One region of the Arthrobacter sp. 2762 genome, then DNA from elsewhere that is predicted to be linked to it. Evidence: riboswitches for the same ligand, from Rfam matches in the RefSeq annotation. Region 1 holds a riboswitch; each other region holds the start of a gene.
The links. A riboswitch is a leader RNA that binds a small molecule or an ion and turns the genes downstream of it on or off. The one in region 1 is predicted to bind thiamine pyrophosphate.
Positions count from the first base shown of each region.

Region 2: it holds a riboswitch for thiamine pyrophosphate, as region 1 does, so the genes downstream of both, ABIE18_RS18900 (ECF transporter S component) here and thiO (glycine oxidase ThiO) in region 1, are expected to answer to the same signal.
Region 3: it holds a riboswitch for thiamine pyrophosphate, as region 1 does, so the genes downstream of both, thiC (phosphomethylpyrimidine synthase ThiC) here and thiO (glycine oxidase ThiO) in region 1, are expected to answer to the same signal.
Region 4: it holds a riboswitch for thiamine pyrophosphate, as region 1 does, so the genes downstream of both, ABIE18_RS06905 (bifunctional hydroxymethylpyrimidine kinase/phosphomethylpyrimidine kinase) here and thiO (glycine oxidase ThiO) in region 1, are expected to answer to the same signal.

Region 1 covers NZ_JBEPSI010000004.1:23,722-31,413, forward strand. Annotated here, with positions in the region: gene ABIE18_RS08700 (DEAD/DEAH box helicase) at 1-1,360, opposite strand, end outside; gene ABIE18_RS08705 (RNB domain-containing ribonuclease) at 1,647-3,131, opposite strand; gene ABIE18_RS08710 (ferritin-like fold-containing protein) at 3,173-3,841, shown strand; gene thiE (thiamine phosphate synthase) at 3,884-4,567, opposite strand; TPP riboswitch at 4,595-4,712, shown strand; gene thiO (glycine oxidase ThiO) at 4,705-5,973, shown strand; gene thiS (sulfur carrier protein ThiS) at 5,970-6,206, shown strand; gene ABIE18_RS08730 (thiazole synthase) at 6,211-7,008, shown strand; gene ABIE18_RS08735 (4a-hydroxytetrahydrobiopterin dehydratase) at 7,023-7,358, shown strand; gene ABIE18_RS08740 (hypothetical protein) at 7,465-7,692, opposite strand, start outside.
Region 2 covers NZ_JBEPSI010000011.1:65,464-73,155, forward strand. Annotated here, with positions in the region: gene ABIE18_RS18895 (ABC transporter ATP-binding protein) at 1-1,587, opposite strand, end outside; gene ABIE18_RS18900 (ECF transporter S component) at 1,587-2,207, opposite strand; TPP riboswitch at 2,286-2,422, opposite strand; gene ABIE18_RS18905 (NUDIX hydrolase) at 2,624-3,301, shown strand; gene ABIE18_RS18910 (DUF4235 domain-containing protein) at 3,338-3,598, shown strand; gene mnhG (monovalent cation/H(+) antiporter subunit G) at 3,681-4,070, opposite strand; gene ABIE18_RS18920 (MrpF/PhaF family protein) at 4,060-4,338, opposite strand; gene ABIE18_RS18925 (Na+/H+ antiporter subunit E) at 4,335-4,901, opposite strand; gene ABIE18_RS18930 (Na+/H+ antiporter subunit D) at 4,898-6,466, opposite strand; gene ABIE18_RS18935 (Na(+)/H(+) antiporter subunit C) at 6,463-6,963, opposite strand; gene ABIE18_RS18940 (Na+/H+ antiporter subunit A) at 6,960-7,692, opposite strand, start outside.
Region 3 covers NZ_JBEPSI010000004.1:388,082-395,773, reverse strand. Annotated here, with positions in the region: gene trmD (tRNA (guanosine(37)-N1)-methyltransferase TrmD) at 210-1,007, opposite strand; gene rimM (ribosome maturation factor RimM) at 1,008-1,559, opposite strand; gene ABIE18_RS10340 (RNA-binding protein) at 1,691-1,933, opposite strand; gene rpsP (30S ribosomal protein S16) at 1,935-2,354, opposite strand; gene ABIE18_RS10330 (hypothetical protein) at 2,543-2,980, opposite strand; gene ABIE18_RS10325 (VOC family protein) at 3,117-3,989, opposite strand; gene ABIE18_RS10320 (amidohydrolase family protein) at 4,067-5,149, opposite strand; TPP riboswitch at 5,235-5,342, shown strand; gene thiC (phosphomethylpyrimidine synthase ThiC) at 5,338-7,200, shown strand; gene ABIE18_RS10310 (alpha/beta fold hydrolase) at 7,183-7,692, opposite strand, start outside.
Region 4 covers NZ_JBEPSI010000003.1:61,438-69,129, forward strand. Annotated here, with positions in the region: gene ABIE18_RS06900 (Rne/Rng family ribonuclease) at 1-2,297, shown strand, start outside; TPP riboswitch at 2,470-2,568, shown strand; gene ABIE18_RS06905 (bifunctional hydroxymethylpyrimidine kinase/phosphomethylpyrimidine kinase) at 2,560-4,110, shown strand; gene rplU (50S ribosomal protein L21) at 4,489-4,797, shown strand; gene rpmA (50S ribosomal protein L27) at 4,857-5,120, shown strand; gene obgE (GTPase ObgE) at 5,254-6,840, shown strand; gene proB (glutamate 5-kinase) at 6,830-7,692, shown strand, end outside.

The DNA.
Region 1 (7,692 bases):
CGAGGACTTCGGCATCGACACCGGCAAGGGTGCGCTTGTTGCGCGGGAGGCGGCCCTTGGTGCCCTCGGGAATGTCGAGGTCACTGTAGAGGTGGGGGGAAGAGGAGTAGGTTTCAACCGGCTCCGGAACGCTGAGCCCCAGTGCTTTGTTGATCAGGCCCCAGCGGGGCATGTCGTCCCAGTCGACGAAGGTGACGGCGGTTCCCTTGTTACCGGCGCGGCCCGTACGGCCCACGCGGTGCAGGTAGATCTTTTCGTCTTCCACGCACTGGTAGTTGATGACGTGCGTAACGTCATCAACGTCGATGCCACGGGCGGCAACGTCCGTGGCAACCAGGACATCCACCTTGTTGTTGCGGAACGCGCGCAGAGCCTGCTCGCGGGCGCCTTGGCCGAGGTCGCCGTGGATCGCAGCAGCGGCAAATCCGCGGTCGACCAATTCCTCTGCGACCTTGGCCGCGGTGCGCTTCGTTTTGGTGAAGATAATGGTGCGGCCACGTCCGCGGGACTGCAGGATGCGGGCCACTACCTCGGTCTTGTCCATGCTGTGGGCACGGTAGATGAGCTGGCGGATGTCGCGCTTGGTGAGGCCTTCGTCATTCGGATCGGCAGCCCGGATGTGGGTGGGCTGCGTCATGTAGCGGCGGGCCATCGCGATGACCGGGCCGGGCATGGTGGCGGAGAAGAGCAAGGTCTGGCGAACGGCCGGCGTACCTGCGATGAGTGTTTCCACGTCCGGCAGGAAGCCGAGGTCCAGCATTTCGTCGGCCTCGTCCAGGATCACCATTTTGACGTTCTTCAGGCTGAGGTGCTTCTGCTTGTAGAGGTCGATCAAACGGCCAGGGGTGCCAACCACTACCTCGACGCCCTTCTGGAGGGCGTCAATCTGCGGCTCGTAGGCGCGGCCACCGTAGATGGTGGCGATGCGGGCGTTGCGTTTGCGCGATGCCGTCTGGAGATCGTTCGCCACCTGTACCGCTAGCTCACGCGTAGGAACGATGACCAGGGCTTGCGGTGCGCCGGGGACGGCCAGCTTGGCGTAGCCGGGGTCATCCCGGCCTTCCACGCGCTGCAGTGCCGGAATGCCGAAACCGAGCGTCTTGCCTGTACCGGTCTTGGCCTGGCCGATGATGTCGTGGCCGCTAAGTGCTACGGGCAGCGTCATGGCCTGGATGGGGAAGGGGTGGGTAATACCGGCGTCGGCGAGGGATTCGACGATGTCGGCGCGGACGTTGTAGTCAGCGAACGATTTCTCTTCGATCTCGTGGGGCGTCTCATCAGAGATGATCGTTTCCTCGGGCTCGATGGATTCGGTGCCGGTGGCGTCCGTCAGGACTTCATGGGTGTGCAATTCACTCACAGGGAGTTTCCTTATTCATTTGGGCGTTGGCGCTGCATGCTCAACGGGTGGCGGAGCCGTACCGGAGCACGAACGGGCGCGCAAGCTAATCCAGTGGAAGCCGATCGCGGGCTATCTAAGTACTGGCACTGGTGACCAGCGGGCACATCTCAAGATCGCGTAGGGGCGGGCTTGTTGAGTTCAAAAATTAACTGAATCAACGACCGGGCATCCATTACTACAGGGTCAGTCTATCCTCTGGGAGCGCCAAAGCCCGGATCGGGGGCAATTCGGGTGCTGCGGGGCTTCAGGGGAGCAGGGTAAAACGGATCTCGCGGCTGGCGATATCGGCCTTCAGGAGTTGCACCCGGACCTTGGTGCCGGATTCCAGTTCGCCGTCACATCGGGCTGTCACCGCGGGTTCCGCGATCTGGATGATGCCAAACGGCCCGTTGCCGTTTCCATTTCCCCTTCCATTGCCATTTGGCGTGCCATTGGACGGCTTGGAACCGGAGATGACGACCGCGTCGAACTCCTCGCCGATGTGGTTCGCCACGAGTGCTGCTTCCACAGTGTCCATAGCCAGACGCTCAAGCCGCCCGGCCAGTTGATCGGAGGCCGCCATGATCTCAGGCAGGGATGGAAGTGCTTCCCGCGCCCACGCCGGGATCTGTTGGCCATTGCTGAGGGCCTCGCAGATCACCAGGACAAAGCGGTCGATGAGGCGACGCAAAGGGGCAGTGGTGTGGGCATAGGGTGCGCCGATGGCTGACTGGATGACATTGGGGGGAAGCGCGCCGTCGAAAGGCGTGTATCCAGCGCCGCGGAAAAGTGTGCCTGCCGAGTGCAGGATGGCAAGCTGTTTGGGGTCCGAAGCATCAAGTGTCCGAAGGTACTCACCGTAAGTAACCTCGCCGTCCCAGGGTTTCCCAAGAGCCTTGGTCTGGCGTTTGAAATGGAGCAGCGACCGTTCATCGGGCGCCGGCATGGTGCGCAGGATGCCCACTTTTCCATCGAGCATCAGTTGGGCCGCCGCCATACCGGTCATCAGGGATATCTGCGCGTTCCAGTCCTCCACAGGTAGGGAGGGCGCGGCCACAATCCTGTAGCCGCCGCCACCGGTCGCCTGGACGATTTCCTGCTCCGGCATGTTCAGGTTGGCGCCACCGCGCAGACGTTCCAGTTCCGCCCGCTTCAGGCCAACCTCCTTGAGGAGCTGAAGCACCGGCGGGGCGGTGCCGGCATCGATCTGTTCCTGGGCGCCCCTGTAACTCAGCTTGGCGCGACTTCGGACAGTGCCCCGAGCCACGGACGTGGCGGATACTTCCGCATTGTGGTCCAGCTCGAAGTCCCACACGAAGGCGCTGCAGTCCTGACCAGCCAACAGGCTTCCGGCGTTCTCGCTGATAACCTCCGGGTGCAGCGGGATTCTCCCGTCAGGAGCGTAGAACGTTTGCCCCCGTTGTCGTGTTTCTGCGTCAAGCGCCCCACCGGGAGCAACAAAGGATGGCACATCCGCGATTGCGTAGAGGACTTTGTAACCGTCACCGGCACGTTCAATGAACACCGCTTGGTCCAGGTCCGTGGACGTGGCTGGATCGATGGTCACGAACGGAATGTCCCGGAGGTCGCGGTCCGGCAGCCTGTGGTGTTCTACGGCTTTCCGGGCTTCCGCCACGGCCTCGGTTGGGTATTCGCCCGGAAGTTCCAGCTCGCTCCGGAGGGCTGCAAATGCCTCTGCGAGCTGGTCCGACGAGTCGTCGACGTTGGGCGAAATCCGATGATGTGACACGAAAATCAGGTTAGCCCGAAATCGCTGGATAGTCTTGGACCATGAGCACTTCCACGGACGACAATGCTCGCGTCCAGCGTCTCGCCTCGGAGCTGCTGGGAGCCATGGCCTACGGCGAGCTCTCGGCGTTTGGTCGGTTGTCTTTCGATTCCCGGTACGCTCCCACTCTCCATGACAGGGCAGTGCTGGCAAAGATCGCCGTAGGCGCCTACGGAAACTTTGCCTTGATCAGCAGCCGGCTATCGGAGATGGGACTCGATGCGGAAGAAGCCATGCTTCCGTTCCAGCGCTCATTTGACCACTTCCATGAGCGAACAAGGCCAGCGGATTGGTTTGAATCAGTCATGAAGGCCTATGTGATCGACACCGTGTCGTCAGATTTTTACCGGATGGTGGCTTCGTTCCTTGACGGCGGGACGCAACTCTTTGTCCAGAAGGTTGCCTCCGCCGACCAAGCCACGGAAGTACTCCGCATCCTCCTGCGTCGGGCCCTGGCTGATGACCCGCGCCTGGCATCGCGACTCGCTTTGTGGGGTCGCCGCCTCGTCGGTGAAGCATTGACCCAAGCCCAACGCGTCGGCATGGAACATCCTCACTTGGGACCGATGCTCAAGGGCGGAGGGGATACGCGTACGGCAGTTAAAGCGCTCACCGCCGAGCTTGCCGAGCGGCACGGCCGCCGGATGTCAGGGCTCGGGCTTACGGCTTAGGACGCGTTCGCAGACCCTTCGGGGCCATCCGGGCGCCGCTGCTCATCCGGCGTCGAGCGCTTCCAGCAGTGTCTTGGCCGCCGCCGTCGGATCCTCCGCCTCAGTGATGGCCCGCACCACGACGATCCGGCTCGCTCCCGCAGCCACCACCTGTTCAACGTTGGTGAGGTCGATGCCGCCAATCGCGAACCAGGGGAGGAGGACGCCACCTACGGTCTCCTCATCCGCGCGCTTCACGGCTTCCGCGGCATATGTGACCAGGTCCATCCCAACTGCTTCACGGCCTGGCTTTGTGGGCGTTGCCCACACCGGACCAACACAGAAATAATCCAGTCCGCTCCTGCCAGGGGAGGCAGCTATCGCGGCGTCAACCTGCTCCGGCGTATGGGTGGAGAGGCCGATCACGGTGCGGTCGTGGAGGAGGTGCCGTGCGGCGCGCAGGGGGATGTCCTTTTGCCCGATATGGAACACCGGAGCCCCGGAAATACTGGCAACATCGGCGCGGTCGTTGACGGCCCACAGCCGCCCGTGCCGTTGGGCCACGTTATGCAGAACCTCCAGGACCTCAAGCTCCTCGGCAGCCTCGAGCGTCTTGTCGCGAAGCTGGATGATGTCTACGCCGCCCTCGAACGCGGCGTCGACGAAGTCTTCAAAATCGCCCTGGCTTTTGCGGGCATCAGTGCACAAGTAGAGGCGGGCAGTGGTGTGGACATCATGCTGGGTCATGGAAACCAGAGTAGTTCCTCTAAACTGGGCACGTACTGCGGGAGCCGTGACAGCGTCATATGACCGTCCGGCTGAGAGGGCTTCAGCGCCGACCGCTTGACCTGATCCGGCTAATACCGGCGTAGGGAAGGAAACATATGGCAGAATCCCGCCAAAACCCCTTGCAGGCAGACGTCGCAGTCGTTGGTGGCGGCATCATCGGCCTTGGCATTGCCCACGAAGCCCGCCGCCAGGGCCGCTCTGTGGTCCTCGTTGATCCCACCCCCGCAGCGGGTGCGACGTTCGCTGCCGCCGGCATGCTGGCTCCGGTCAGTGAACTCCACTACCAGGAGGAAGACCTCCTGGAACTCATGCTGGAATCCTCCCAACTGTGGCCCGCTTTCATCCGGAGCGTCCATGGCGGCGAACCAGCCACCGGATACCGCACGACGTCGACAATCGCCGTTGGTGCCGACGCCGCCGACCGCCGCGCGCTGGCAGACCTCCGCACAGTCCAGCAGGCCGCGGGGCTGCACGTGGAGCCATTATCATTGCGGGAAGCGCGCGAGCGTGAGCCTTTGCTGAGCCCACAGATTTCCTGTGCCTTCGAGATACCGGCCGATCACCAAGTGGATCCGCGGCGCCTTGCACGGTGCCTCATGGAAGGGTTGGCAGCGCACGGACCAAGTGACGCAACGTGGGTTTCCGGAGCGGAGGACGGTTTCGCCCTGCCGCTCCACGCATCCCGTTTGCTCTGGGACGGAGACCGCGTCTCGGGGGTTGAAGTCGATTCCGGCACCGTCGTTTTGGCCCCAGAAACTGTAATTGCCTGCGGGCTGGATGCGGCAAGGATCGGCAATCTCCCCGAGGGGCTCACGCTGCCCCTGCGGCCCGTTTACGGCGACATCCTGAGGCTGCGCGTTCCCCAACACCTCCAGCCCCTCCTCACATCCACCATCCGGGGCATGGTCCGCGGGGTGCCGGTCTACATCGTGCCCCGGGACGATGGCACGGTGGTGATTGGAGCCACGCAGCGCGAGGACGGTCTATCCGCTTCCACCAATGCAGTCTCCGCCGGGGGCGTCTATCAACTCCTGCGGGACGCCCAAGTGCTGGTGCCTGCGGTGGCGGAGCTGGAACTGTTGGAAACGACAGCACGCGCACGGCCCGGCACTCCGGACAACGCACCATTACTTGGACGCGTTTCTGGACTGGGACGTGTTTCAGGGCCTGAGGGCACCATGGACGGTCTCGTGATCGCGTCCGGGTTCTTCCGCCACGGCGTTCTGTTGACGCCTGTGGCCGCCAAAATCGTAGGCGGGCTGATCAGCGGCTCAGCCGACCCCCGATGGTCCATTTTCCGGCCTGATCGATTTACGGCAACGCAGGATCACCGCCTCCAACCAGCAATCAAGGACACACCATGAACATCAAACTCAACGGCTCCGAACACGCCGTGGCGGACGACGCATCCGTCAGCACGCTCGTCAGCGCCATCACAGGCCGCATCCTGGACCACCGGGGACAGGCAGCCGACGGCGGCAAGCTGGGTGTCGCCGTCGCACGCAATTCCGAGGTGGTGCCGCGCAGCCAATGGGCCGCGACTGCGCTCGCCGATGGAGACGAACTCGAACTCGTAACCGCAGTCCAGGGAGGCTGAAAAAATGACCGCAGCAAAAACTGACATCCGCACTGATGCTTTGGTGATCGACGGCGTCGAATTCGGCTCCCGCCTTATCATGGGTACCGGTGGAGCGCCGAGTCTTGGCGGGCTGGGAGCAGCCCTGCTGGCCTCAGGGACGGAACTGACCACTGTGGCAATGCGCCGGTACTCACCGGCCGAGACAGGTTCACTGTTTCAACTCCTGCTGGATCACAACATCCGGGTCCTGCCCAACACCGCTGGCTGTTTTACTGCCAAAGACGCAGTGATGACCGCGGAGCTCGCCCGGGAGGCGCTGGAGACGGACTGGGTGAAGCTGGAAGTCATCGCCGATGAACATACGCTCCTTCCGGACGCGGTGGAACTCGTGGAGGCAACCGAACAGCTGGTGAACCGTGGCTTCAAGGTCTTCGCCTACACCAATGACGATCCTGTCCTTGCGCTGCGTCTGGAAAACCTGGGTGCCACAGCAGTCATGCCCCTCGGCTCGCCTATTGGAACGGGGCTGGGCATCCTGAACCCGCACAACATCGAACTGATCGTGTCCCGGGCCTCTGTTCCCGTAGTACTCGACGCCGGCATCGGGACTGCCTCTGATGCCGCGCTGGCCATGGAGCTGGGCTGCGATGCTGTCCTGTTGGCAACGGCCGTGACCCGTGCTCAGAACCCGGTGCAGATGGGCGAAGCCTTCAAACACGCGGTGATCGCCGGTAGGCTGGCCAAGCAGGCTGGCCGTATCCCGCGCCGGGAGCACGCCCTCGCGTCATCGGCCATGGAGGGCCGGGCAGAGTTCCTCTGAATGAAGGAGCAGTGGTGGCTGACAGGAAAGAGCCGTTGACCCAGGTCGCCCTGGAGGCCGCCCTCAAGGACCTTCCGGACTGGAAGCTCCAGGACGGCCTCGTGACAGTGTTCAAAACCTCGACGGCGGCCGACGCCTTGGCGCTCATCGCCGCCATTGGCCGGATCGCCGAGGAACAGAACCACCACCCGGATCTTGACTGGCGTTTCAACAGGGTGTTCTTGCGTTACGTTTCCCATGACGCAGGCGGCCAGGTGACCCAACGCGACATCGCCGCTGCGGCTGCCGTGAGCGAGGCCGCAGCCGCGTCCGGTGCCCTGGCGCAGCCGGATCGCTATCCCGGAGATTGAGCGGGATAGAAGGTTAAGCGGCGCTGGCCATCACCTATGGGTGATGGCCAGCGCCGTTTAAGAGTGAGCAGCGCCTAAAAGTCCCGGCGCCTTGGAGTCTCAGCGCCTAGAGCCTCAAAGCTTTGGTGAGGGCGGCGGTGTCATGCTGGGTGCGCTTGCGGCCCAGAAGGACCACGACGGCAATCGCGACGGCCGTCCCCAACACGATAGGGAGGACCCAGGGGATCCAAGTCAGCCCGGGCTGGTAACCAAAGCCGGCCATGATGAGAGCTATCCAGCCCAGCACGCCGACGGTTGCCGAAACGCCCGCCGGCAATGCAATGCCGTACTTGCC
Region 2 (7,692 bases), on a different contig from region 1:
GGCTTCCTGGCGGGCTGCTTCGCTGTGCGGGTCCGGAACTTGCGGCGTCGCCGGATCCAGCCGGAGCTCCGTGCCGCCAAGGACCGCACTGAATTCTTCGTCGTGCGTCACGGACACAACGGCCGTTCCGGCGTCCAGCAGTTCCGAGAGGAACGATGCCAACTCTGCCCAGGTGTTGGCGTCCTGGCCGAACGTGGGCTCGTCAAGCACCAGCACCTTAGGGTGGGCCGCCAGGACCGTGGCCACGGACAACCTGCGCTTCTCGCCACCGGACAATGTGTAAGGGTTCGCGTCCACCAAATGCGTGAGCCGCAAACGCTCCACCAATTCATCCACGCGTTCTTCACCGTGTCCCAGATGCTTCGGCCCGAACATCAGCTCGTCCAGGACCTTGCCCGTCACGAACTGGTGCTCCGGTTCCTGGAACACGGTGCCAATGCGCGAAATCAGCTGATCCGCCTTCCACTTGAACGGGTCGATTCCAGCTCCCTCGGAAAGCTCGACGGCGGCACTCACCTTGCCGTCCACGGGCGCCAGAAGGCCGGCCAACGTGAGCGCAAAAGTAGATTTGCCGGCACCGTTCGGACCCGTGATGGTGAGTGCCTGGCCAGCCCGTACTTGTGCACTGATACCCGATTGCACGGGGACGGGTGGGATGGTTTTGAAGCGGCGACGGCGCGACTTCTCACGGGAGACAGCCAGATCCTGTGCCACCAGGAGGAGTTGGGCGGTGGATTCATGGCCGCCCATTTCCTGACTTGTGCTCCTGCGGGCGCGAGTAACCGGAACGTACCCCGGCACCCACACTCCCGCTGCCATCAGCATGGTGCGGGCCTCTGTGAGCACCTGATCCGGGGGGCCGTCCAGGAGCACACCGCCCCCAGCCGAGGGTGGCTGGAGGACCACGATCCTGTCCACCAGGTCCTTCCACACGGACACACGGTGTTCCACGACAACCAAAGTGGCACCGGTCTTGTCCAGGCAGCGCTGAACGGCGTCTCGAACCTCAAGCACGCCCACCGGATCGAGGTTGGCCGTAGGTTCGTCAAGAAGGATCAGCCCGGGCCGCATCGCCAGGATGCCAGCCAACACGAGGCGCTGCTTCTGCCCGCCGGAGAGTGCCGCCGTTGGGTGATCCAGTGCCAAACCGCCGCCTGCAGCGGTGCGCAACCCAACGTCGTCGAGCGCTTCATGGACGCGGGCCCAAATTTCATCCCGGGGAACGGCAAGGTTTTCGGCGCCAAACGCGACGTCGTCACCCACCCGTGAGAGCACCACCTGGGTTTCCGGATCCTGCTGCATCAGACCTGCACGGCCGCGCTGTTCGCGGGGAGCGAGGCCGTCGATCAACAGCGAGCCGGTCTCGTCCGAATCGTCTTCCTCGTCACCCAGCACACCGGCGAGGGCATGGAGCAGTGTCGACTTCCCTGCGCCCGATGGACCCAGCAAGAGCACACGCTCGCCGGGCCCGATCCGGAGGTCGAGGTCCTGTATGGCGGGTGTGGAACGCCCGGCATGCCGCCATCCCCACCCTTGGGCGGTGATGGCGGCAGGCCGCACCTGGCCGCTGCTTTGCGTGGCAGGCATTAGTTGAAGACGGGCTCCGAAGCAGCCTTGCGCGACGCGAAGGAGCTGAGGACGCCGGTCTTGGCCAGCCCGCGGGTGGCAACCCAGGACAGCGCGCCGGCGATGATCGCACCGGAGAGCGTGGTGAAGGCGATGTAGGCCAGCTTGTCGATTGCTTCGTAGGCGATGTTCCAGCCCCAAGGCAGGAAGGAATCGTTGAGACCGCAGAAGAGGCCGGAGCCCGCGCCTGCGAGGAGTGCAGTGGAAAGGTTGAATTTCTTGTACCGGAACGCAGCGAAGACGAGTTCCGCGCCCAGTCCTTGGAGGATGCCGGAGATGAGGACGGTTGTGCCGTACTGGGAACCCATGATGAGTTCACCGGTGGCGGCGACGGCTTCGCAGAACAGGGCTGCGCCCGGCTTGCGGATGATGAGCATGCCCAGGACGGCGGGGATCATCCAGCCACCGGCAATCAAACCGGTGAGCGGCGGATACGTGGCGTTCATGGGGATGGATACGATTGCGGCGCCCTGGGACCAGGCCCAGAAGATCACGCCGCCGGCGATGGCAATCAAAGCTGCCACCACGATGTCTACAACACGCCAGTTATAACTGGTCTTCTTCACGCTTGCCGTGGTCATTTTTCTGCCTCCTGAGGTACAGGAGGGGAAAGTGCTCCCCGGAAACCCCCGGTCGGCCTGCGCCGCCCGGATCCGGACACTCTGAGAAGCTCGACTCCCTTGCGCCGGTACTAACCGGATCAGGTTCGAGGGTCTGCGGCTGTCCGCACTCTCAGCGCCCTCGCGTCTCCTGCATCTCTGCAAGGTCCGACGGCGGCGCTCCCCTGTCGTTATTAATCTGCCCTTATGGGCGTGGTTCAGTTTACACCTGTGGGTGTTCGTGCGCGCTGGGGTTGGTCACAAAGCGGTTGGCTCCCCTTTTCCTGCGTTGCGGGGGCGCTTGGCGCCCCATTCTCTCGTCTTAGCACGCACACCAGGCCCCACAACCAGACCTGAGACAATGATCCAGCAGAATCGACGCGGCAAAGGGGTATTTCATGACGGACCTTCCCACTACGGACATCCCCGTTCCCCAACCCCGCCTTGCCGCGAGCGTCATCCTGCTCCGCGACACCCCGGGCGGGCTCGAAGCCTTCGTGCAGCACAGGGTTGCCACCATGGACTTCGCCGCCGGCATGGTGGTCTTTCCGGGAGGCCGGGTTGATGCCGCAGACCAGGACGGATGGGATTACCCGGCTGAGCTGCTGGAACAGCACGCTGCAGACTGGCATCTGAGTTCCATCGCCGTCGATCCTCAACAGGCCCCGGCAAAGTCAGGCATGGTGCTCACCGCTGCCCTGCGGGAGGTTTGGGAGGAGGCCGGACTTCGCCTTGATGCCTCAGACCTTCGCCCCTGGGCCAACTGGGTCACGCCGACGGACATGCCCAAGCGCTTCGACACGTACTTCTATGTTGCCAAGCCGGATCCGGAAGCAGCACCCCAGCACCAAACCACAGAAGCGTGGCAATCACTCTGGATGCCGGTGGACGGGATCCTGGCGGCCGAGGCGGCCGGTAAATTACAGCTGATGCCACCCACGTATTACCTGCTCAAGGAAATTGCCGGTCTCGGAACAGTAGATGCCGTCTGGGAAGCCGATCACAATGTTGTCCCTGTCCTTGCACCACGCGGCTCCATGGCAGTTTTCCTCAAAGAACGGGAAAACCGCCGCTAGTCCCAAGCCACCTGGATGTGAGGCTAGGCTGGGGGCATGAACCTCTTTTTCAAGCTGCTGGGTGCCGGAGTAAGCCTTGCAGCCGGATTCGTCGGCACCAAGTTGGTCAACAAGGGCTGGGAAAAGGCCACGGGCAACAAGCCGCCCACAGGCCACGACGATATGGAAACGAGCCTCCGCTCAGCCTTGTCGTTCGCGCTGATTTCGGCCTTCGTCAGCACGCTCATCCAGGTTTTCGCGAGCCGTGGCACCCAACGTGCCATCGCCCGCTTCGCCAAAACGCAGGACATCGTCTAGGCCGCGCATAGGCATTCCAACGTGGGGTCACTTAGGCTCCCTCACCGCCGTCGGGAGGGCGCCTAAGTGACCCCGCGTTGTTCTAAGCGTCCGGGGTGGAACCGTCGCCGGCCGCCCTTTGGACAACCGCTTCAAGCTCATCCTTGGTGAGCAGTTCGCGGTGCCCATGCTTGGTTCGGTAAGCGGAGCGGCCCACCATGTGGGCGGAGACCGGTGCGGTGAGTAGCTGGAAAATCCAGGCCACCACAAGAACCGGCCAAACCCACCATGTGCGCATTTGCAGACCCATGGCCGCAAGCATGAGGAAAAGACCCAGGACCTGCGGCTTGGTTGCCGCGTGCATGCGGCTCATGAGATCGGGGAACCGCAAAAGGCCAATCGCGGCGCCGAGCGACATCAGGGCACCCACCACAAGGAACACGGCCGTCACTGCATCAATCACGGCATCCACGCCGGTAGCTTCAGGACTCATTGCTGTGATCCCTCCGATCGGCTACAAATCGGGCAAATGTTACGGAGCCTACGAAGCCGATCACCGCGAGAGCCACGAGTAACACCAGGTTGTTCAGGTGCCGGTTCATCGCCATATCGATCGCAAGCGCGGCGCCGAGAATGGCCAGCAGGACATCCGATGCCAAAACGCGGTCCAACAAAGAGGGGCCGATCGCGATGCGGATGATCGCTCCCACCGCAGCCAAGCTCAGAATGACAGCTGTCACCAGCAGAACGAGTTCTTTCACAGTGCTGCCCCTTCCAGACCCGGGCTTGGTTCATCCTGGAGTGCGTCGAGTTCCTCGCGCGTTCCCATGATCCGGATCAGCGTGGCCTCGATGTTCTGAACTTCCTGACGGATCTTGGCAATTCCGGCTTCCTCATAAATATTGAGCGCGTGCAGATAAAGCGTGGACGTCGAGCGGTCCACTTCCACCACCAGCGAGCCCGGGATCAGGGAGATTACGTGCCCGGTTGCCGTCACTATGAGGTCCGAATGGCTGCGCAACGGAACAGCGACGACGGCGCTACGCACCTTTGGCCCCTTCACTACGGCCAGGTAGAGGACCAGGAAGCTCGCTGCCGCCACTTTGCCCAGGAATACCAGGGCGAAGGAAATGGCGCGGAGAACATTGAACCTGCCGCTAAGCTCCACCGGCGGAAGGTAGAAGAACTTGGCCACGAGCACAGCGATGAGTGCACCGAACAGCAGGTTGCCCGGGCTGAAGTCCCGCCACAGGGCGCCCCAGACGATGACCAGCCATACCAACAGCGGCAGTTCAGTGCGGAAGGAGATTGGTTTTCGGCTCATTTGGCAGCCCCTGACTGACCCACTGCTGGCACCTGTGCAGAGTCCCCCAGGACTGAATGGATGTAGGCAGTACGGTCCAACATGATTTCCGCCGAGCCGTCGGCGAGGTGGAAGAGTGGGCCCGCAAAGACTGTGAGCGCAACACCGAAGGCCACAAGGCCCGCGGTGGAGCCCACCATTGTCCGGGGAAGTACCCCCACGTTGCCTGGGGCCTGAAGCACCGGATCCGGGTACTCGGCGTCCTCGGGCTTGCGCCAAAATGCCCTGTTCCAAACACGGGCAATTGCCAACAAGGTCAGGAGGCTGGTGACGACGCCGCCCACTACCAAAACGATGGCCAGCGGCGTACCCAGTTGCACGCCCGCTTGGAGGAGCCCGAGCTTGCCCAGGAAACCCGAGAATGGCGGGATGCCCGCAAGGTTCATCGCCGGGACGAAGAACAACAGGGCAAGGAGTGGTGAGAGCTTGGCCAGGCCACCCAAGCGGTCAATGGACGACGAACCGCCCCGCCGCTCAATCAGGCCGGTGACCAGGAACAGGCTGGTCTGCACGGTGATGTGGTGCGCCACATAGAACACCGCCGCGCCAAGGCCCGTGACAGACGACATTGCCAAGCCGAACACCATGTAGCCGATGTGGCTGACCAGGGTGAAGGACAAGAGACGTTTGATGTCGCTCTGCGCCAAGGCACCCAGGATGCCCACCACCATGGTCAGCAGAGCCACCACCATCAAGGGCACGTTGAGGGTGTCGCCGGGGAAGAGGAGTGTCTCGGTGCGGACCATGGCGTAAACACCCACCTTGGTCAGCAAACCGGCAAACACTGCTGTGACCGGAGCCGGAGCGGTTGGATAGGAGTCGGGAAGCCAGAACGACAGCGGGAATACGGCCGCCTTGATTCCGAACGCCACCAGCAGCATCACGTGAAGCAGATTCTGGGTTCCTTGATCCAGCTCGGCCAGCTTGATGGCGAGGTCCGCCATGGTGATGGTCCCCGTAGCTCCGTAAATCATGGCGATGGCGATAAGGAACAGGACCGACGACACCACGGACACCACCACATACGTGACGCCGGCACGGATGCGGGGCCCCGTCCCGCCAAGGGTCATCAGCACGTAGCTTGCCGTCAGCAGGATTTCGAAACCCACGTAGAGGTTGAAAAGGTCACCAGTCAGGAAGGCATTGGATACGCCCGCCACCAGGATCAGATAGGTGGGGTGGAAGATCGAGACGGGCGCTTCCTGGTCGCCGTCAGCCATGCCTTGGCCGGTGGCGTAGATCAGGACGGCGAGGCTTACCACGGTGGAAACCACCAGCATGAGCGAGGAGAACTGATCAACCACCAACACCACGCCCCACGGCGGCAGCCAACCACCCAGCGTGACGGATGTGGTGCCTCCCTCCCACACGGACGCCAGGAGCAGGCATTCGAGCAGGAGTGTCGCGCTGAGGATCACGATGCTGACTACCCGCTGCGCAGCCGTATGCCGGATCAGCACGAACGCCAGGGCTGCGCCGAGGATCGGTAGGAGGACAGCCAGTGGCGACAGGTTTGCGAGATTCACGCGCTGCCTCCTTCCTTGGTTCTTACCGTGTTGGGCTTTTCGGTCGCGTCCGGCTGGGCACGGTCTTCGGGGCTGGCCGGAGTGATCGCAAACTCCGATGTTTCCAGCGGGACAATGGCGTCGTCTTCCGCGTCGAAGCTCGGAGTCCGGGCTACGCGGCGGTCTTCGATGTCATCCTGGATCTCGTCCTGCCGTGCCAGGGCCCAGGTCCGGTAGATGATGCCGAGCATGAAGGCGGTGACGGCGAATGAAATGACGATGGATGTGAGGATCAACGCCTGTGGCAGGGGGTCGTTGTACTCACTGGAGGCTGTTTCCTTGTCGAACAGAGGAGCCAGGCCGGCGTACCCTCCCGTACTGAGGATCAGCAGGTTGGTCGCGTTGGCAAGCAGCATCAAGCCAAGCAGGACGCGCGTCAGGCTCCGCTCCAAAATCAGGTAGATGCCGCAGGCATACAGCACACCCATGACGATCAGGAGGGTCAGGTTGATGCTCATGGGTTGCCCTTCCCGGAAGCGGCAGTCTCAGCGGGCGCAGACTCGACGACTCTGGTCTTTCCGGCCTTCGCCCCCTTCTCTTCAAAATGTTCGTCGATCTCGGCGCCCAGGCTTCGTAGAACGTCGAGCGCCAAGCCCACCACCACGATGTAGACGCCGATGTCGAAGATCGTGGACGTGACGAACTTGACGTCACCGAACACAGGCAGCCAAAACTCGATGATCGCGCTCTGGAACACCTGTCCGCCCAGGAGGAGAGGCACGAAACCGGACACTGCCGCCGTCGCAAGTCCCGTCCCCAACAGCGTTCCGGCACTCACCGTCGCCGCCTCGCTTAACTCGAAGCGTCCACCGGCGAGGTATCGGATGGTGAGGGCGAGGCCTGCGGTCAAGCCGCCTGCGAAGCCGCCCCCGGGCAGGTTGTGGCCCGCAAGAAGAAGATAGATGGAAAAGACGATCATCGAGTGGAAAATCAGCCTGGTGACCACTTCGAAGATGATGGACCTCCGCTCAGGGGCCAGCGTCCTGCCTGCAACGAGCCAGGCATCCCGGGTCACGTCCGTGAACTTCCTCGCCACGGCCAGCCGGGCACCGTCGCGGGAGTCACGGTCGACGCCGGTGCGCCGCCCCACGCTGCCTTCCGGCACTGCCTCTGAGGTTTTGATGCGATCGCCGCGGCTGCGCACGAAGATCAGGCTTGCAACGCCGGTAGCGGCCACGGCCAGGACC
Region 3 (7,692 bases), 360 kb from region 1:
AGCCAACCGGAAATCTCCGCCGAAGTTTCTTGGTGTCCGGTTCCGCCACTGATTGGCGGCACCGGGTTGTCCGGCTGTTGGCTTCACTCCCCCTGTGGCAGGTGCTAGCCCAGCAGACACAAGGGTTAATTCTGCCACATGCCGCAGCATCCGGCCAACTAAGCGGACTCGCAATGCCCGACGGCGGATAGCGGGTACTACAGTCGCGTTTATGAGGTGTTGCTTTCCGTACGGCGGCGCAGGCGACCATCCACGACGTCGTAACCCAGGTCCGCGAGTGCGTTGCGGTCCGCTCGACTCAGCTGACCGGCGTCGAAGTGTTCAAGGAGATCCGGACGGCGCTCGGCAGTGCGCCGGAACTGTTCGTGACGCCGCCACTGCGCGATCTTCCCGTGATTGCCGCTGAGCAGGACCGGAGGCACTTCGTTCTCCCGCCATGAGGATGGCTTGGTATAAACCGGATACTCCAGGAGTCCGTCTGAGTGGGATTCTTCAACGAGCGATTCGGGGTTGCCCACCACGCCTGGAAGCAAACGGCCGATTGCTTCAACCATGGCCAGGACAGCAACTTCGCCGCCATTGAGAACGTAGTCGCCAAGGCTGACCGGCCGTACCGTGAAGTGCTCCTGAGCCCAGTCGATGACGCGCTCGTCAATTCCCTCGTACCGACCGCAGGCAAAGACCAGCTGTTCCTCTTCGGCGAGCTCGTAGGCAAGGGCCTGGGTAAATCTCTCCCCTGCCGGCGAAGGCACGATCAGGACAGGTTTGGTGCCCTCACGAACCCCGGCAACCGATTCCAGCGCCTGTGCCCACGGCTCGGGTTTCATCACCATTCCGGCGCCGCCCCCATAAGGAGTGTCGTCCACGGTCCGGTGCTTGTCAGTGGTGAACGTACGGAGGTCGTGGACGTTAAGTTCCAGGAGCCCATCCTGGCGGGCCTTGCCTATCAGCGAAAGTTCAAGTGGGGCAAGGTACTCAGGGAAGATGCTGACGACATCGATCCTCATTCAGGCATCATCCCCGGCGCCGTCCTTGGACTCCTCGGCCGTGTCATCGTTGATTTCGAAGAGACCAGCAGGCGGTGTGATGAGAATGAACCCGTCCTCGATGTTGACCTCAGGCACGATTTCATCGACGAAGGGAACCAAAATTTCCTTCCCTTCCTCGGTCTTGACCGTCAACAAGTCCTGAACCGGCAGTGTGGTCAGCGCGGCAACTTTGCCCACAACCTGTGAGCCAACCCGCGCCTCCAGCCCAACGAGTTCGTGCTCATACCAGCCTTCGTCGTCTTCGTCATCGAGTTCTTCGGTTTCGACGAAGAGCTTCGCACCACGGATTGCCTCGGCGGCGTTGCGATCTGCAATCTCTTCAAAGCCGAGCAGGAGGATGTCTTTGTTCCATCTGGCGCTGCGGATGGTCAGCGGGCCCGCAGAGGCCGGCTCCACGACGAATTCGGTTCCAGCGACGAAGCGCTCGGAGGGGGCGTCGGTGAGCACTTGCACCGTCACCTCGCCGCGTATGCCATGGGGTTTGCCGATCCGGGCCACCTGGAGCTGCATGGGTTCCTCTGAATTCTCGTTGTGCCCGCGCTGCCGGGCAGCGGCGGAAGTGAAATGATCGATAAAGCAATCCGGCCCCTCCACCATATTCGGTGAAGGGGCCGGATCTAAGACAAGTATTGCTGAGCGCGTTACCGGCGACGATCGGTGTCGACGACGTCGACCCTGACCTGCTCGCCACCTGCCAAGGCTGCAACCACAGTGCGCAATGCGCGTGCGGTACGTCCCTGACGGCCGATCACCCGTCCGAGGTCCTCCTGGTGAACGCGCACCTCAAGGGATTCCCCGCGGCGGTTGTTCCTGGCACTGACCTTGACATCCTCAGGGCTGTCAACGATCCCACGGACCAAGTGCTCGAGCGCTTCTGCCAGCAATTTACTCAGCCTCGGTGGTCTCTGCTTCAGCCTCGGCCGGAGCTTCGGCTTCGTCCTTCTTGGCCTTCTTGGTGATGGCTTCCGGAATGATGACGGAACCCTTCTCCGGGGCTACGAAGGCTTCCTTCGGAGCTTTGGTCTTCAGGGTGCCTTCCTGGCCCGGCAGGCCCTTGAACTTCTGCCAGTCACCGGTGATCTTGAGGATCGCGGCAACCTGCTCGGTCGGCTGGGCGCCAACGGAAAGCCAGTACTGGGCGCGCTCGGAAGCGACCTCGATGTACGACGGCTCTTCGGTGGGGTGGTACTTGCCGATTTCTTCAATGGCACGGCCATCGCGCTTGGCGCGGGCATCCATGACGACAATGCGGTAGTACGGTGCGCGCATCTTACCGAAGCGCTTAAGGCGAATCTTTACGGCCACTTTTGTGGTCACTCCTGTTTCTGAAACGGGGTTGAACCCAACGTTCTGCACCCGTGGGGCGGGCCATACTTGGGGGTTCCATAGGACAAGATTTGGGCACGGAGAGAGGGGCCGCGCCAATCAAGTACCTGACCATTGTGCCAGATGCCGGAAGTAATTACGACTTTCGCCACTCCCGGCCCCAACGGTCAGACAGACCAGACGTAGAGTCCTGACCGCTCCGCCTTTTCCACGTCAGTGGCCAAGGCGGCCAACTGCTGCACGTACTGACGTGATTCGTCCGCACCAAAAGGCATGTCGTCCTGCGCTGCCCACGCCGCGGCGACGTCGTCAAGAACGTTCCCGTCACCTTCGCTTTCATACGTCAGCAGCTCGGCGAGTGCCCTCACCATCGCTTCCGGAACGCCAAGGAGTGCGTCGCTGGTGACGTCCACCAGCGCCAGCTCGTAGTCTGCACCGGCAGCGTGGACGGCTTTGCCGGCAAGGTCCCCCAGTTGCTCGACCTCAAAGTCGGTGATGCCATCAATCCTGACGGCGGGGCCGGTAACGTCGGCGCCCCGATCCAAGGCAGCCGCCCTCTTGAGTGCTTCATCGTGGGTGGCTACAAAAATTTCGGCAAAGCCCATGGAGAGTACTCTCATTCCTTCGTGCTGACGGGGCGGCGGCAAGGGCCCAAGGGGCAAATACCGTCAATGCCCAGCCTAGTGCAGTCCCGACCCCTGCATTCGGAAGCCAGTGCGACGGCGCTTCCCGCCAGGGCGCTTAGCGCACTGCCACGCGCAGCTTGTTGCGCCAGGGGTCTTCGAACTGCAGTTCCAGGCCCGTATGGTGGTTCGCCACGGACGCAACTTTCAGCCGGTCAGCCAGTGCGGCGACGTCATCGGCAGATGGAACCTCGATCAGGACTTCGCCCAGGCCCAGGGTATCCCGGCGAGGCCCGGCCCCGCGGCTGTTCCACACGTTCATCGCCATATGGTGGTGGTAGCCGCCCGCGGAAACAAACAACGCCTGCCCATGCCAGCCCGCTGTCCTCTCAAAACCCAGCGTGTCCACATAAAAATCCTGGGCGGTCTGCACGTCACCTACTTGGAGGTGCACGTGCCCGACGCCGGCAGCGGCTTCCCGCTGGCCAGTCACGGCAGCCTCACTCAAGTGTTGCTGGAGGAAGCGCTGGGGCGGCAAAGCAACGTTGTCCATAACCACATTCTTGCCATCCCACTGCCAGACATCGCGCGGCTTGTCGTAATAGAGCTCAATCCCATTGCCTTCGGGATCAGTGAAATAGAACGCTTCACTCACCAGATGGTCGGCACTGCCCACAAATGCGCGTGGTTCATATTCGGCGGCCGTGGCGATCGTGGCCGCAAGGGACGGCTGGTCCTGGAAAAGGATGGCCGTATGGAAAAGTCCCGCTTCGCCGCGACCCGGAATCTGCAGGCCGGCGGCGGGTGCGAGGTGAACCACCGGCTTCCCCAGCCGCCCCAAGTAAAGTCCGCCGTCCTGCTCGGCAACAACCTCAAGGCCCAGAGCCCTTAGGTAGTAGTCACTCATGAGCTTCATGTCGCCAACCTTGAGCATGACGGTGCCCATGGTGAGTTCGGCAGGAAGGAGGTCCTGGCTTGATGCTGTGGTCATGTGAAGCTCCCGGTTCATAGGTGGCCGCCCTTCGGCACGTTCTACCTATCTAAATTACTTGAAGCTTCAATTTATTCCTAGCGGACTACGTTTCCTCGCAGGACAACATGGTTCAGGCTCCCGACGGTACGGATCCTCTGGCGAGGATCCTCACGGCAGACCACGACGTCGGCACTGGCACCTTCGCTGATTCCTTCGGCTCCCAGCCACTTTCGGGCCCGCCAGCAGGCGGCGTCGAGGACGGCGGCAGGCGGCAGGCCGGCGTCGTGCAGTTCCTGCATCTCATCCGCTATCCGGCCGTGCTTGATCACGCTGCCGGCATCCGTTCCCGCAAAGATCGTCACGCCGGCTTCAAAAGCCTCCAACACCCGCTCACGGCGTCGCTCCCAAAGACGCGTCATATGGTCGGCGTACCCAGGAAACTTCGGGGCAGCCTGGGCGGCGATATCCGGAAAAGTCGCGATGTTTACCAACGTAGGAACAATCGGGACGGACTGCTCAACGAGACGGGGAATGTGCCGCGGCAAGAGGCCGGTGGCGTGTTCAATGCAATCAATTCCGGCGTCGAGCATGTCGTCGATGGTGTCTTCAGCGAAGCAGTGGGCCGTCACCCGGGCCCCTTCGTCATGGGCGGCCGCTATGGCATCCCGGACCACGTCCGCGGGAAAGGAAGCTGCAAGGTCACCGGCGTCGCGGTCGATCCAGTCTCCGACGATCTTGACCCAACCGTCCCCGTCCCGGGCTTCCTTGCGGACCGTCTCCACCAGTTCGTCCGGCTCCACTTCGTGGCCTAAGCCACGCAGGTAACGCCGGCTCCGGGCGATGTGGCGGCCTGCCCTGATGAGTCGGGGCAGGTCTCGGCGCTGCTGCACCCACCGCGTGTCGCTGGGCGACCCAGCATCGCGGATCAGCAACGTACCGGCCTGAAGGTCCGCTTGCGCCTGGGCAAGAGTCGTCTGCTCATCAACCGCCCCGCCAACGCCAAGTCCAATATGGCAATGGGCGTCAACAAAACCGGGAAGGACCCATCCATCCAGCACGGAATCGGGTGGCGTCACGGGACGTTCGAACGTCAGTTTGCCATCGACGGACCACAGCCCGTGCCGTTGGTCGTCTCCTGCCACAAGCACAGGACCAGTGAATTCGATGATGTTGGCCATGGCAAAAGCCTAGTGCGCACCGTGGTTCAGGCTCGACGTGTTCGGATATGACTGGGGCTCAGGCCGCGGGCTGTGGTAGCTTCGTCTACGACCACACGGGGGCCCCTGCAGGGGCTGAGATCGGACTGAGGCAGTCTGCGACCGTTGAACCTGTCCGGGTAATGCCGGCGAAGGAAGTGAGTAATCCTTTGAGCACCACCGAAACACAGCACAGCCCTGCCCAAAGCCAGGCCAATACCAGCGAAAATACGGCGGGAAGCGTCACACAGTCGCTGAAATCCCATTCGCTGGCGTGGCTGGAAGACCCCGCGAACGGCATCCGGGTCCCCGTCACGGAGATCGCTCTTGAACCGTCCCCCAACGGCGAAGCAAACGCTCCACTGCAGGTGTACCGAACCGCGGGGCCGGGCAGCGATCCCGTAGTGGGCCTGGAGCCCTTCCGGGCCGCTTGGATTGAGGGCCGCGGCGACACGGAAGCGTACTCCGGCCGCGAACGGAACCTGCTCGACGACGGCAAGTCGGCCGTCCGCCGCGGAGCAGCGTCAGCAGAGTGGAAGGGCGCGCAGCCGGTGCCCCGCCGCGCCGTCGAGGGCAAGACCGTCACCCAGATGCACTACGCCAGGCAGGGCGTCATCACGCCTGAAATGCAGTTCGTGGCGTTGCGTGAGAACTGCGATGTTGAACTCGTCAGGAGTGAAGTCGCCGCAGGCCGGGCAATCATTCCCAACAACATCAACCACCCGGAATCCGAGCCGATGATCATCGGCAAGGCATTCCTGGTCAAGATCAATGCCAACATCGGCAACTCCGCCGTCACGAGCTCCATTGCCGAAGAAGTAGACAAGCTGCAGTGGGCGACGCAATGGGGTGCCGACACCGTTATGGACCTGTCCACCGGAGATGACATCCACACCACCCGTGAGTGGATCATCCGCAACTCCCCCGTCCCCATCGGAACTGTCCCGATCTACCAGGCCCTTGAAAAGGTCAACGGCGAAGCCAACAAACTCACGTGGGAGATCTTCCGCGACACCGTCATCGAGCAGTGCGAGCAGGGTGTTGACTACATGACCATCCATGCAGGCGTGCTGCTTCGTTACGTGCCGCTGACAGCCAACCGCGTCACCGGCATCGTTTCCCGTGGCGGCTCGATCATGGCTGGTTGGTGCCTGGCGCACCACCAGGAAAACTTCCTCTACACGCACTTCGATGAGCTGTGCGAAATTTTCGCCAAGTACGATGTCGCGTTCTCCCTGGGCGACGGGCTGCGCCCGGGCGCCACGGCAGATGCCAACGACGCTGCCCAGTTCGCCGAGCTGGACACCCTCGCCGAACTGACGCAGCGGGCCTGGGAGTTCGACGTCCAGGTGATGGTCGAAGGACCCGGCCACGTGCCGTTCCACCTGGTCCGGGAGAACGTAGAGCGCCAACAGGAACTCTGCAAGGGCGCACCGTTCTACACACTGGGTCCCCTGGTCACTGATGTTGCCCCCGGCTACGACCACATCACTTCAGCCATCGGCGCCACGGAGATCGCCCGCTACGGCACCGCCATGCTCTGCTACGTGACGCCGAAGGAGCACCTCGGGCTGCCGAACAAAGACGACGTCAAGACCGGCGTCATCACGTACAAGATCGCGGCGCACGCCGCTGACCTCGCCAAGGGCCACCCTGGCGCGAACGAACGCGACGATGCCCTGTCCAAGGCCCGCTTCGAATTCCGTTGGCGCGACCAGTTCGCACTTTCCCTGGACCCTGTCACGGCAGAGGCATTCCACGACGAAACACTTCCAGCGGAACCGGCGAAGACAGCCCACTTCTGCTCGATGTGCGGACCCAAATTCTGTTCCATGCGCATCAGCCAGGACATCCGCGACGAATACGGATCAGCGGAGTCGCAGGCAGCCATTGCGGAAATGTACAGCGGGATGCGGGAGAAGAGCGAAGAGTTCCTGGCATCAGGCGGCAAGGTCTACCTCCCGGAGCTGCAGGTTCCCTCTACCCAGGCGCCCTCCACCCAAGCGGCGGGCGCGTCAGGAAACCTTAACTGACCTCGTCCGGACGACGTCAGCTACAAAAGAGCGAATAATCCGGTCTCCATCCCCCGAGTCCTGAGGCCGGTGCCCTCCCGCTGCTATGCGTCGGAGGGCGCCGGTTTCCTCCAGGTACCTGGCAATTTCTTCATACAATGGCTCCCACCCGCCCGTAAGGACAAGGGTCGGTACGCCAGGGACGATGTGCAAGGGCGCCTCCCAAGGGGGCGCCTGGAGCCGAAGGCGACGTGCGGAACGGCGCGCTTCCGGACTGTCCAGCCCGCCCGCTTCGGCTGAAAACGCGCGCCTGAAGTACTCACGTTCGTAGTCGGCGTCGTTGACTTGGTTCCGCACGTCAAACAGCGGCTCCATCAGCGAACGATGGAATGCCGTAGCGGGCAGCTCGGCCGTCAAGGATAAACAGGCCGGCTCAACGAGTGTCAGGGAGTGCACCAGGTCCGGCCGTTCAACCGCTGCGAGCATTGCAGAGATTGCGCCCTGCTCATGAGC
Region 4 (7,692 bases), on a different contig from region 1:
CGCCCCGCCCGATCACTGAGACGGCCCCGTCAAACCGGGTTACCAGCGTTAAGGGTTCCACCAGGCTTGAGGCCAAGAAGCAGCGCCGCCGCGAGTCCCGGGAGACCGGACGCCGCCGCCAGGTGATTACAGAGGCTGAGTTCCTTGCCCGCCGCGAGTCCGTGGATCGCCAGATGATCGTCCGCCAGCGCGACGACAGAATCCAGATCGCGGTCCTTGAAGATGGCGTATTGGCCGAGCACTTTGTGTCCAAGACCCAGCAGGACTCCCTCATTGGCAACGTGTACCTGGGCAAGGTCCAGAATGTTCTGCCTTCCATGGAGGCTGCTTTTGTTGACATCGGACGGGGCCGCAATGCGGTGTTGTATGCCGGTGAAGTGAATTGGGACGCAGTGAACCTTGAGGGCCAGCCGCGCCGGATCGAGAATGCGTTGAAGTCCGGTGATTCCGTCCTGGTGCAGGTTACCAAGGACCCTGTTGGCCATAAGGGCGCCCGCCTCACCAGCCAGATTTCCTTGCCGGGCCGCTACCTTGTGTACGTGCCGGGCGGTTCGATGACCGGTATCTCGCGCAAACTGCCCGACGTCGAACGCAACCGCCTCAAGCGCATCCTCAAGGACCGCTTGCCGGAGAACGCCGGCGTCATTGTGCGCACGGCCGCTGAAGGTGCGTCCGAGGAAGAGCTGACGCACGACATCAACCGTTTGCGCGCGCAGTGGGAAGGCATTGAAGGGCAGGCGTCCTCCACCAAGGTGCTGGCTCCGGAACTGCTCTATGGCGAACCCGACCTCACCATCAAGGTTGTCCGGGACGTCTTCAACGAAGATTTCTCCAAGCTGATCGTTTCCGGCGACGACGCCTGGGACACCATCGAGGCTTACGTCACCTACGTTGCTCCCGATTTGGTAGGCCGCCTTGAGAAGTGGACCAAGGACCAGGACATTTTTGCTGCCTGGCGGATCGACGAACAGATCCACAAGGCACTGGAACGCAAGGTTTTCCTGCCGTCCGGCGGTTCCCTTGTCATCGACCGCACCGAAGCCATGACCGTGGTGGATGTTAACACGGGTAAGTTCACCGGCAGCGGCGGAAACCTGGAAGAAACAGTCACCAAGAACAACCTCGAAGCGGCCGAGGAAGTGGTTCGCCAGCTGCGCCTGCGTGATATCGGTGGCATCATCGTCATCGACTTCATTGACATGGTCCTCGAATCGAACCGTGACCTGGTGCTCCGCCGTTTGGTGGAATGCCTGGGCCGTGACCGCACCAAGCACCAAGTGGCCGAAGTGACGTCGCTGGGCCTGGTGCAGATGACGCGCAAGCGCATGGGCACAGGCCTGCTTGAGGTGTTTGGTGAGCAGTGCGAGCACTGTGCCGGGCGTGGTGTCGTCACCCATGATGAGCCCGTGGAACACCGACGCGCCAACGTTGTGGCTGCCGAGCACCACCGTCCGCACGCCGAACCCCAACAGCCTGCTGCACGCACTGATCGCAAGCGTCGCCGCGGGAAAGGCGGGGGACCGGCAACGGCCGAAGTGCCCCCTGCTGTCCACAGCACCGCCGCCGCCCCCGTGGCTCCGGCGGCCACGGAGTCCGTGGACCCTGTCCGCCAGGCGAAGGCTGAGGCGACCAGGGCAGCTCTTGCCACCATCGCCGCCGCAGCGCATGCTGCCCACCTGCACGACGACGAGGTTCACCGTGCGGAGGAGCTGGCCCGCGCAGCAGGCCAGCAGGGTCACACCGATGAATCCGCCCCTGAAGCTGCAACCGGCGATGCCGGGGTACCGGCTGCACTTGATGCCGCCAGTCACGAAGCAGCGGTTCGGGAAGCACGGTCCACCCCTGTTCTGCGCTTCGGTGGCGAAGAAGTGGCTCTTCCGTTTGTGGAACACCACGAGGAACCACCTGCCGGCAAGCCGGCCATGAGCTTGGACCTGCTGGCTGAGGCGTTCTCGCACCTCGGTGCCGCACCGGCTGCGGAGGAAGAGGCCACGGATACCGTTTCCGAACCTGCGACTGCCTCCGCCGTTTCCGCGGCCAGTGCTTCTGCTGTCATTACAGATGAGCACGATCATTCGTCGCGTTCGCGTGGCCGTCGCGGCCGAAGGAACCGCAGCGCCAGCAGGGCGCAGGGTGCGGCAAACGAAACCAGCGTGGAACATCACGACGTAACTGCTGCCGCCGCAGGTGGATCGGCCCATGAAGCCAAGGCGCCGGCAGCGGAAGAGCCTGCCACAAAGAAGGCAGCGGACGAGCCCATCATCCTTGGGGTCGGAGTTCCTGCTTCCGAGTTGTAAGCACGGCAAAAGCAGTGACAGTCGTTAAGTAGTGAGACAGTCCCGAATCAGTGAGACAGTCCCGCAGCATCCGTTTACGGCGGATGTTGCGGGACTTTTTTGTTGCTGCCAGTCACATCCATTCCCCGAGGCCGTCCGGTTCCCGGACCGACGGGGTTCCGGGCTACGCTTGGAAACTGACACGGGGTGCCGGGCACTGGGCCTGGCTGAGATCCAGACCCGTTGAACCTGTCCGGTTAGCACCGGCGAAGGGATGTCCACCATGGCTTCATCGTCGAATTCCGCTGTCTACCCTGTCTACCCCGCTGGTATCGGAGCAGTCCCAGCCCGGCCGCATCCGCGGGTGCTCAGCATTGCCGGCTCGGATCCTTCTGGCGGCGCCGGAATCCAGGCAGACCTGAAGAGCATCGCAGCGCACGGCGGCTATGGCATGGCTGCCATCACGGCTTTGACGGCCCAGAACACCCTGGGCGTCAGCGCAGTCCATGTTCCGCCTGTGGAGTTCCTGCGTCAGCAACTGGACGCGATCAGCAGCGATATTGACATTGATGCGGTCAAGATCGGGATGTTGGGTGACGCGGCCGTCATCGACGAAGTCCGTAACTGGCTCGAGGAGGTGCGTCCCGCCGTCGTGGTCCTTGACCCGGTGATGGTGGCCACCAGTGGCGACCGTCTTCTGCGTGAGAGCGCCGAAGCATCTTTGCGCAGCCTCTTGCCGTTGGCGGATCTCATCACCCCAAACCTTCCCGAACTGGCGATGTTGTTGGGTGAGCCCGAAGCCCCGGATTGGGCCACGGCGCTTGACCAAGGCAAGCGACTGGCTGCTGAGTGTGGAACGACGGTTTTGGTGAAGGGCGGCCATTTGGCAGGAAACGACTGTCCGGATGCGCTGGTCAATACGAGTGGCTTGCTGCGGCAGGACGTCATCGAGGTGCCTGGGCCCCGAGTGGATACCAGGAACAGCCACGGAACGGGGTGCTCACTCTCCTCGGCATTGGCCACGGTCCAAGCCCGCAGGGACGATTGGGAGGCATCACTCCGCGAGGTCAAGCCGTGGCTGCTGCAGGCCCTCGCGGCGGCCGACCGGCTCGAGGTAGGCAAGGGCAGCGGGCCGGTCCACCACTTCCAGCACATGGAGCCAGCGCTGTATCCTGCAGGGAAGTCCGGCGACTTTGCCGCGCGGCTGTGGGCCGAAGCTGCACCGGAATTGGACGCAATTTACGGCCTCGGCTTCATCCAAGGCCTGCAGTCCGGGCGCCTCCCGGAGCCCCAGTTCAACTATTACCTCGCCCAGGATGCCATCTACCTGAACGGCTACTCCCGGGTTTTGGCGCGCGCAGGTGCACTTGCCCCCACTGAAGAAGAGCAGCTCTTCTGGGCAAAGTCATCGCAACTCTGCCTTGAAGTGGAGTCCGAGCTCCACCGGGACTGGCTGAGCACGCGTCCGGCTTCGACAGAGACCGGACCCGTGACAAGGTCGTACGTGGACCATCTGCTGGCGACGTCGGCTTCGGGCAGTTACGCCGTTTTGCTGGCGGCAATCCTGCCCTGCTACTGGCTGTACGCGGAGGTAGGGCAGCAACTTCACGGGGCGTATGTCCAAGCAGGGGCTCCCAGCGACCACCCTTACGCCGCATGGTTGAAGACGTACGCGGACGAGGAGTTTGCTGCCGCAACCCGGAAGGCGATCGACATTACCGATGCTGCGGCAGTTGGCGCCTCTGTGCAGGAACGCAAGGCCATGGTTGAGGCCTTCGCCCAGTCCTGCCGCTACGAAACTGCGTTCTTTGATGCCCCCAGGCTCTTCGCCTGAGCAGGGTTTCCGAGGTTGCCGCGTGGAACAAATCCACAAAGCTCCAGCGCGTCGCGGGCCAAACCGCAGTATCCCGGCGCAAATCCTGTAGGCTGTATGGGCACGGTGCCGGGAGAGTCCGTTACAACTGGTGACGCAAGTCACCCGATAGCCTCCGGACCCGGCCTCATTTGCAGCTGAAGGTCAAACTAGCGTAATCTTGATCTTCGGTGCTTACGCCAACACTTGGGTTATGCCCCTTGGAATTGTTCATGGGATGACTCGCGGGCTTCGATCTGAAGTCCACGGCGTTGAGGCACAGCGCGAACCAAGCCTGATTCCGGTTCAAGGTTCCGCACGCAAATTTAGTAAGAAACGTCGAGAGAAGTGAGTACCCAAGTGGTGTACGCGATTGTCCGCGCAGGCGGCCGCCAAGAAAAAGTTTCCGTTGGAGACTACGTAACGCTTAACCGCGTCCCCGGTGGAGCCGGCAGCACGCTTGAGCTGCCCGCCTTGCTCCTGGTTGACGGCGACAAGGTCACGTCCGCTGCCGCGGACCTGGCCAAGGTCACGGTCACGGCTGAGATCCTTGAGGACCTTCGCGGTCCCAAGATCGTCATCCAGAAGTTCAAGAACAAGACCGGCTACAAGAAGCGCCAGGGTCACCGTCAGGAACTGACCAAGATCAAGATCACGAGCATCAAGTAACTTTCGTTACTCTGTTCAGATTTTCAGTTTCCCCAGAAATTTAGAGGCAGGCATTTCACATGGCACACAAAAAAGGCGCGAGCTCCACTCGCAACGGTCGTGACTCCAACGCACAGCGCCTCGGCGTCAAGCGTTTCGGTGGCCAGGTAGTTTCCGCAGGCGAGATCATCGTTCGCCAGCGTGGAACCCACTTCCACCCCGGTGCAGGCGTCGGCCGCGGTGGCGACGACACCCTGTTCGCACTCGAGGCCGGTGCGGTTGAGTTTGGTACTCGCCGCGGCCGTCGCGTAGTGAACATCGTTGCTGCTGCAGCTGCAGAGTAACAACAAGTTCTGAACCGGTGGAGCGGGCCAAACGGCCCGCTCCACCGTTCTTTTAACCGCATTACAATCGATTAGGGCGCTTATGGCGCTCTGGTTTTTGCAACAGCGCTGGCAACAGCAAGAGGAGATTCACGTGGCGAGCTTTGTAGACCGGGTAGTCCTGCACGTATCCGGCGGAACCGGCGGCCACGGCTGTGTCTCTGTCAAGCGGGAAAAGTTCAAGCCACTCGGCGGACCTGATGGTGGCAATGGTGGCAATGGTGGAGACGTCATCCTTCGGGTGTCCGCGCAGACCACCACCCTGCTGGATTATCACCACGCCCCCCACCGCCACGCCACCAACGGTGGCCCTGGCATGGGCGATTGGCGCGGCGGCAAGAACGGCGAGACCTTGATCCTTCCCGTGCCGGACGGCACCGTGGTAAAGACCAAGGACGGCGAAGTCCTGGCTGACCTGGTTGGCGAGGGCACGGAGTATGTTGCGGCTGCAGGAGGCCAGGGAGGCCTCGGAAACGCCTCACTTTCCTCCCAGAAGCGCCGTGCGCCCGGCTTTGCGCTGCTTGGCATCGAAGGCGAATCCAGCGACATCGTCCTGGAGCTGAAGTCCATCGCCGATATTGCCTTGGTCGGATTCCCGTCCGCAGGAAAATCCAGCCTCATTGCAGCGATGTCAGCTGCCCGGCCCAAGATCGCCGATTACCCCTTCACCACCCTCATTCCCAACCTTGGTGTCGTCCAGGCCGGCGACATCCGTTTCACCATCGCCGATGTGCCCGGACTGATCGAAGGGGCCAGCGAGGGCAAGGGCCTTGGCCACAACTTCCTGCGCCACGTCGAGCGCTGCGCGGCCCTGGTTCACGTCCTGGACTGCGGAACCCTGGAATCGGACCGTGATCCCCTCTCCGACCTGGCCATCATCGAGGCGGAACTCGAGAAGTACGCCGTTGACATGAGCTACGCCGGCGTCGACGGCGAGGTTGTGCCCTTGAACGAACGTCCCAAGCTTGTTGTCCTGAACAAGGTGGACCTTCCTGACGGCAAGGACATGGCTGAGTTCGTTCGTCCGGAACTCGAAGCACGCGGCTACCGGGTCTTCGAAGTCTCGGCAACCAGCCATGAAGGCCTGCGCCAGCTTGGCTTCGCCATGGCGGAGATCGTCAAGGCCGCACGGGACGCGGTTGAGACTGCGCCTCCCAAGGTTGCCCCGCCTATCCTTCGTCCGCGCGCCGTCAACGAGAGCGGATTCCGGATCCGCCGCGAGGAGAAGAACCTCGAACCGTTGTTCCGCGTCCTTGGCGAGAAGCCTGTGCGCTGGGTCAAGCAGACCGACTTCACCAACGAGGAAGCCATTGGCTACCTGGCTGATCGCCTGGCCAAGCTTGGCGTCGAGACTGAGCTCTTCAAGGTTGGTGCCAAGCCTGGCGATACCGTGGTCATCGGTGAGGACGATGGCGTGGTCTTCGACTGGGAGCCCACCATGATGGCCGGTGCCGAACTGCTGGCAACTCCCCGCGGTACCGACATCCGCGTTGCGGACATCGGCGACCGTCCCACGCGTTCACAGAAGCGCGATGAACAGCTTGAGCGCCGCGAAGCCAAGGCTGCTGCCCGTGCCGAACTGGAAGCCGAGCGCAAGGCGGGCATCTGGACTGAGTCCGTCAGCCGCCGTCGTGCCCAGCCTGTGACGGAAGGCAACCTGGATACCGGTGATGACGACTAGGACCGTCGAAATTCCGAACGAAGAGGTTCTTGAGCGCCAAGCCCTGGCCACTGCCAAGAGGATTGTGGTCAAAGTTGGCTCGTCCTCGCTGACCAGTATCAAGGGTGGCATCTCCGAGAAATCGCTGACGTCGCTGGTTAATGCGCTGGCGGACAAGCGAAACGCAGGCGCTGAAATCATCCTCGTTTCTTCCGGTGCTATTGCAGCTGGCCTTGCTCCGCTGGGGCTGGCCAAGCGCCCGAAGGATCTTGCGACGCAGCAGGCTGCGGCAAGCGTGGGGCAGGGCCTGTTGATGGCGCGCTATACGCAAGCTTTCAGCGCGCATGGCGTCACGGTCAGCCAGGTCCTGCTGACGGCTGACGACCTCATGCGCAGGACGCAGCACACCAACGCGTTCCGGGCCCTGGACCGCTTGCTGAATCTTGGTGTCGTTCCCGTCGTCAATGAGAACGACACCGTCGCTACCCACGAGATCCGCTTTGGCGACAACGACCGCCTCGCGGCTTTGGTGGCCCACCTGGTCCGTGCCGACGCGCTCGTGTTGCTCTCCGACGTCGATGCCCTCTACGACGGTCCGCCCTCCCATGGCGCCAAGCGGATCGCCTTGGTTCGCGGTCCGCAGGACCTCGAAGACGTGACCATTGGCAAGGCGGGCAAAGCAGGTGTGGGCACCGGCGGCATGATGACCAAAGTGGAGGCTGCGTCCATCGCCGCGGGCTCGGGCATCCACGCCTTGGTGACGTCCACGGCGAACGCCGCAGCAGCCCTTGCGGGGGAGGACGTGGGAACGTGGTTCGCCGTGAACGGCAATCGCAAGCCCGTGCGCCTGTTGTGGTTGGCGCATCTGGCAAC